2 linked regions of the Pseudoduganella albidiflava genome follow. The protein of the gene in region 1 interacts with the protein of each later gene in a pairwise test. Links are inferred from orthologs where the notes say so. Each region holds a gene or a part of one and is shown on either strand. Other genes may lie near its edges. The genes, in order: hflK and ftsH.

Region 1 (3,255 bases):
CAGCACGTCCGCGATATGTTCGGGCAAAAGCCAATTCGGCATGGGAAAACCGGTTTGTTGAAAAACGTTCAATCGGCACGACGCGCAAGCGGATGGCGCAGGCCGAACCGCATATTTTACGCGAAAACGTGGCTAAACAGGTAAAACTCTGGCGACCGAGCCATTCCAGGGGCAGCGCATTTGCAAAACAACGAACCCTAAAGGCAAAAAACTGGGGTCAGACCCGGTGGGTCTGACCCCTGCTTGTGCACTTGGGGTTTTGCCTCGACAGCGCAGTGCCGGGCTTATTTACCAGCCGAACCGCTCCCCTTGAAGTACTTGAAGAACTCGGAGTTCGGGTCCACCAGCATCACGTCGGCCTTGGTCCTGAACGACGAACGGTAGGCTTCCAGGCTGCGGTAGAACTTGTAGAACTCGGGATTGCGGCCGAATGCCTCGGCATAGATCGCGCTGGCTTTCGCATCGCCTTCGCCGCGCACCTTCTCGGCCTCGCGATACGCTTCGGCCAGGATCACGGCGCGCTGCTTGTCGGCATCGGCACGGATCTTTTCCGAATCGGCCGCACCGGTCGAGCGCAGCTCGTTGGCCACGCGCAGGCGCTCGGCCTTCATCCGTTCGTACACCGAGTTGTTGATCTGCTCGACATAGTCGACGCGCTTCAGCCGCACGTCCAGGATCTGCACGCCGATCTGCTTCGCTTCATTCTCCACCTTGGCGCGCAAGCCTTCCATCACCTTGCCGCGCTGGCCCGAGATCACTTCGCGCACGGTGCGCTTGGTGATTTCCTCGTTCAGCGCCGCCTTGACGATCTGCGCCATGCGGTTGCCCGCCCGCCCTTCGTCGCCGCCGAAGCGGACGAAGTACAGGCGCGGGTCGACGATGCGCCACTTGACGAACGAATCGACCAGGATGTTCATCTTCTCGGCCGTGATGAAGCGGTCCGCTTCCGGCGAATCGAGCGTCTGGATACGCTTGTCCAGGTAGATCACGTTCTGGAACGGCGGCGGCAGCTTGAAGTGCAGGCCCGGCTCGCGGATCACCTGCTTGACTTCACCCAGCGCGAACACGATGGCGAACTTGCGCTGGTCCACCACGAACACGGTGGACGACAGCAGCATCAGCGCGATGAACGCGGTGACGACGAGAGTAACGATACGGTTCATTAACGGCCCTCCCGGCTACGGGACGATTCACGCGCGCGGTTCTGGTCGCCGCTATAGGGTTGATCGGGCTGCGGCAGCAGCACGGCGGTCGGCGGCGGCGCCGTCACGTTGGCGCGCTGCGCCTCGGTGGCCGCCACTTGCGCGATCAGCTTGTCCAGCGGCAGGTACAGCAGGTTGCTGCCGGCCTTCGCATCGACCATGACCTTGCTGGTATTGGCGAAGATCTGCTGCATCGTATCGAGGTACATGCGGTCGCGCGTCACGCCCGGCGCCTTCTGGTACTCGACCAGTACGGACTTGAAGCGGTCGGCGTTACCAGAAGCGTTTTCCACCACCATCGAGCGGTAGGCTTCCGCCTCCTGCAGCAGGCGGAACGCGGCGCCGCGCGCCGTCGGCACGACCTGGTTCGCGTAGGCCGCACCTTCGTTCTTCAGGCGTTCGCGGTCCTGGCCGGCCTTGACGGCGTCGTCGAACGCGGTCTGCACCTGCTCCGGCGGCTGCACGCCCTGCATCGTCACGTTGGTGACCAGCGCACCGGACGCGTAGCGGTCGAGGATATCCTGCATCAGCCGCTGCGTGTCGTAGGCCACCTTCTCGCGGCCTTCGTACAGCACGTAGTCCATCTTGCTGCGGCCGACGATCTCGCGGATCGCCGTTTCAGCCACCTGGCGCACGGTATCTTCCGCGTCGCGGTTGTTGTACAGCCAGGCCACCGGATCGCTCAGCTGGTATTGCACGGCGAACTGGATGTCGATGATGTTTTCATCATCGGTCAGCATCAGCGATTCGCGCGCCTGCTTGTTGCGGGTGTTGCCGCGATAGCCCACTTCCACCGTGCGCACCTGCGACACGTTGACGGTTTCGTTGGCCTGGAACGGATACGGCCAGCGCCAGTTGAAGCCGGCCGGGGTTTCATGGCTGAAGCGGCCGAAGGTGGTGACGATACCCTTCTGGCCTTCCTGCACGATGAAGGCGCCGCTGGCCAGCCAGACCAGCAGGGCGATCACCGCGACGGCACCGATGGTCACGCCGGCACCTTTCAGTTCGCCGCCGCCATTGCCACCGCCGCCGCCTCCGCCGTTGTTGTTGCGGTTCTTGTTGCCGAACAGGCCATTCAGGCGCTGGTTGAAGTCGCGCCACAGCTGGTCGAGGTCCGGCGGTCCGTCGCCGGGCTTCTTGCCTTCCTGGGCCTGCCTGTTGTTATCCTTGTCCTGGCCCCAGCGGGGGTCGTTCAGGGACAGCTTCAGGCCTAATCTTTTCGCTAGTGAGGAAAGAGGCATGTTTTAGACATCGGTGAATGTGGAAATGGCATCGGGTGGCGTGTCGTCCTTCGGACGCAGGTTCGCTTCCCGTTGTACCTGGGCTGTCTCGGTAATGGCCGCGCGCAGAAGATCGAGACCTTCGCCCGTGCGGGCACTGATGAATACGCGTGAAATCTTATCATGTTCATCACGTTCCACCGCCGGCTCCAGGCCGGCCGCGTCGATCTTGTTCCAGACCAGGATCTGGGGAATATGGTCGGCGCCGATTTCGCGCAGCACGGCATTGACTTCCTCGATCTGCTCCATCCGCACCGGGCTGGCGCCATCGACGACATGCAGCAGCACGTCGGCATGGATGGTTTCCTCCAGCGTGGCGCGGAAGGCGGCCACCAGCTGGTGGGGCAGTTCGCGCACGAAGCCGACCGTATCGGAAATCACGACATTGCCGGCATCCTCGCCCATGTACACGCGCCGCGAGGTGGTGTCGAGCGTGGCGAACAGCTGGTCGGCCACGTACACGCCGGCCTTGGTCAGCGCATTGAACAGCGTCGACTTGCCGGCATTGGTATAGCCGACCAGCGACACCGAGAAGGCATTGTTGCGGCCGCGCGAACGGCGCTGCGTTTCATGCTGCTTGCGCAGTTTCGCCAGCCGCGCGCGCAGCATCCGCACCCGTTCGCCGATCAGCCGGCGGTCGGTTTCCAGCTGGGTTTCACCGGGGCCGCGCAGGCCGATACCGCCCTTCTGGCGCTCCAGGTGAGTCCAGCCGCGGATCAGCCGCGTGGACAGGTGCTGCAACTGCGCCAGCTCGACCTGCAGCTTGCCCTCGT
Region 2 (3,288 bases), 2.9 Mb from region 1 along the record:
GGTCACGGCACCGATCATCGATTTGCGGGACAGACCCGCCAGCAGCGGGACGCCGAGTTCGCCGATGAGGCGCCTGCCAGCCTTGAGCAAGGCATAATTATGCTCGACGGTCTTGCCGAAACCAAACCCTGGATCGATCCAGAGTCGACGCCGGTCAATACCGGCGGCCGTCAGCGCGCCGATCCGTTCACGCAGGAATGCGGTCACTTCCAGGACGACATCCTCATAGGCAGGTTTATCCTGCATTGTTGCAGGTTTGTCAAGCATGTGCATGATACAGAGCGCGCAGTCGCTGTCGCGCACGGCCTCGATCGCGCCCGGCGCGCGGAAGGCATTGATGTCGTTGATCATGTCCACGCCGGCCAGCACGGCTTCCTTCATCAGCGCCGGTTTGTAGGTATCGAGCGAGATCGGGGTTCCGCAGTCGCGCAGCGCATACAGCACGGGCAGCACGCGGCGCATCTCTTCTTCCGCCGGCACCACGGGCGCACCGGGGCGCGTCGATTCGCCGCCGACATCGATGATGTCGACGCCATCACGGACCATCTGCTCGGCATGCGACAGGGCATAGTCAAGCGCGGCAAACTTGCCGCCATCGGAAAACGAATCGGGGGTGACGTTCAGGATGCCCATCACGAGGGCCCTGCCGGCAGGCAGGCGATGATGGCCAAAGGGGATGTGAGTCATACGCTGCTGGAAGAGAAGGCTGGGTAGCGACGGGCGGGAAGCGACCGCTGAAAAAGTACTGGTGGAAAGTACGGGTGAAAAAGCATGGATGGAAAATACGGCGGAAAAACAAAGGGCGAGGATCGCTCCTCACCCTTTGGTCACGGCATCGGCGGCGGTATTATGCCGGCGCGGTGGCGTTCGGCGAAGGCGACGACGGACCGTCGCCGTTCGGCTGCTTGCGGATCGTGACGCCGGCCTTCGGCGGGCGCGGCTCGTTGCCGGCCATGATGTCGTTGATCTGGTCCGCGTCGATGGTTTCCCAGTCGAGCAGTGCCTTCGTCATCGCCTCGACCTTGTCGCGGTTCTCATCCAGCAACTTGCGCGCCAGCGCGTACTGCGTGTCGAGGATCGCGCGGATCTCGGCATCGACCTTCTGCTGCGTGGCTTCCGAAATCGTCTTGTTGCTGCCGCCCAGGAAGCCTTCGTTCGCCTCGTCCTCGTAGACCATCACGCCCAGCGAGTCGGACATGCCGAACTTCGTGACCATCGAGCGGGCCAGCTTGGTGGCGCGCTGGAAGTCGTTCGACGCGCCGGTGGACATCTGGCCAACGAACAGTTCCTCGGCGATACGGCCGCCGAACAGGATCGAGATTTCTTCCAGCATCTTGTCCTTGTAGCCCGAAATCCGGTCATGTTCAGGCAGCTGCCAGGTCAGGCCCAGGGCCCAGCCGCGCGGCATGATGGTGACCTTGTGCACCGGATCGGCCTTCGGCAGCAGCTTCGCGACGACGGCGTGGCCGGACTCGTGGTAGGCCGTATTGCGGCGTTCCTCTTCGCGGATCACCATCGACTTGCGTTCCGGACCCATGAAGATCTTGTCCTTGGCGTCCTCGAAATCGGCCATGTCCACCAGGCGCTTGCTGCGGCGTGCGGCGAACAACGCTGCTTCGTTGACCAGGTTGGCCAGGTCGGCGCCGGAGAAGCCCGGGGTGCCGCGGGCCAGGATGTCGGCCTTCACGTCGGTGCTGATCGGCACCTTGCGCATGTGCACGTTCAAGATCTGCTCGCGGCCGCGGATGTCCGGCAAGCCCACCGATACCTGGCGGTCGAAACGGCCCGGACGCAGCAGCGCCTTGTCGAGCACGTCGGCACGGTTGGTGGCGGCGATCACGATGACACCGGACGATGCCTCGAAGCCATCCATCTCGACCAGCAGCTGGTTCAGCGTCTGTTCGCGCTCGTCGTTGCCGCCGCCCATGCCGGCGCCGCGGTGACGGCCGACCGCATCGATCTCGTCGATGAAGATGATGCACGGCGAGTGTTTCTTGGCATTCTCGAACATGTCGCGCACGCGGGACGCGCCCACGCCGACGAACATTTCAACGAAGTCGGAACCGGAGATCGAGAAGAACGGCACTTTCGCTTCGCCGGCGATCGCACGGGCCAGCAGCGTTTTACCGGTACCCGGAGGGCCCACCATCAGCACGCCGCGGGGTATACGGCCGCCCAGTTTCTGGAACTTGGTCGGATCGCGCAGGAAGTCGACGATCTCCGTCACTTCTTCCTTGGCTTCGTCGCAGCCGGCCACGTCGGAGAACGTGACGGTGTTGTTGGTTTCATCGAGCATGCGTGCCTTCGACTTGCCGAACGAGAATGCCCCGCCCTTGCCGCCGCCCTGCATCTGTCGCATGAAGAAGATCCACACACCGATCAGCAGCAGCATCGGGAACCACGATACGAACACTTGCTGCAGGAACGAAGGTTCTTCCGGCGGACGAACGTCGAAACGCACGCCGTTGTCGCGCAGGTCGCCGATCAGGCCGCGATCGAGGTAGGTGGACGTGGTGCGCACGCGCGTATCGTCCGTTTTCGTCGCGGTGATGGTGCTGCCCTCGATGACGAGGTCCTTGATGCGCTTCGCCTTGATCTCATCCAGCAGGTCGGAATACGCGATGGTCTTGCTGCCGCCGGAGATGCTGTGGTTGTCGAATTGCTTGAACAGCATGAACAACAACAGGGCTACGACAACCCAGATGGCGGATTTGGAAAACATGTTATTCACGAAAACTCCTTGGATGCTCGCGCACCTGTTACCTGTAGCAGAAATTCGATTTTACCCGCATTAGGCCAAAGCGTGCTACAAGGCGGCCTAAAGGTGCGCGAATCCAGCCGCGCACGTATCAAAACATCGAGGCCGGCCCGGAATCAGCGAGGGCGCGGCCCGGACGGCGCACAAATCATGCCGCCCGCGCTCGATGTGCGGCTTTCGGCGTGAATTACAAGCCCACCGCGCAATATTTCGCGTGTTTTGGGCATGCAGCGCGCCGGACATGGCGAAATCGCCGCCGGTCAGTTTTGCGCCGGGTGCTTCAGGCCGCGCCCGAGCAGAAAGATTTCCGAAGATTTATCGCGGCTGGCTTTCGGCTTTTTCTGCGCGACGGTCTTGAACTCGTGGCGGAATTTTTCGACGATCTGCGAAAAACCCATGTCCTTGAAACATTTCACCAGCAATGCCCCGCCCGGTTTCAGGTGCAATTGCGAAAACTCGATCGCCAGGTCGATCAGGTCTTCCATCCTCGCCGCATCCGCCGAGGCGATGCCGGACAGGTTGGGTGCCAT

Evidence for each region.
Region 2: the proteins of hflK (region 1) and ftsH interact in binary tests that used the Escherichia coli proteins (3 or more experiments, as listed by UniProt). The link is inferred for Pseudoduganella albidiflava from one-to-one orthologs.

What each region holds. Positions count from the first base shown.
Region 1 is NZ_CP036401.1:1,441,809-1,445,063, reverse strand. What follows is about bases 304-3,239. They hold hflK (FtsH protease activity modulator HflK), read right to left. Parts: upstream 2,444-3,239; coding sequence 1,163-2,443; downstream 304-1,162. Other genes in these bases: hflX (GTPase HflX), read right to left, coding at 2,447-3,239; hflC (protease modulator HflC), read right to left, coding at 304-1,163. In the rest of the region: EYF70_RS06155 (ATP phosphoribosyltransferase regulatory subunit), read right to left, coding at 1-42; more of hflC, read right to left, coding at 285-303; more of hflX, read right to left, coding at 3,240-3,255.
Region 2 is NZ_CP036401.1:4,299,567-4,302,854, forward strand. What follows is about bases 290-3,258. They hold ftsH (ATP-dependent zinc metalloprotease FtsH), read right to left. Parts: upstream 2,732-3,258; coding sequence 848-2,731; downstream 290-847. Other genes in these bases: folP (dihydropteroate synthase), read right to left, coding at 290-687; EYF70_RS17690 (RlmE family RNA methyltransferase), read right to left, coding at 3,019-3,258. Also shown: more of folP, read right to left, coding at 1-289; more of EYF70_RS17690, read right to left, coding at 3,259-3,288. UniProt on the Escherichia coli protein: Acts as a processive, ATP-dependent zinc metallopeptidase for both cytoplasmic and membrane proteins. Plays a role in the quality control of integral membrane proteins.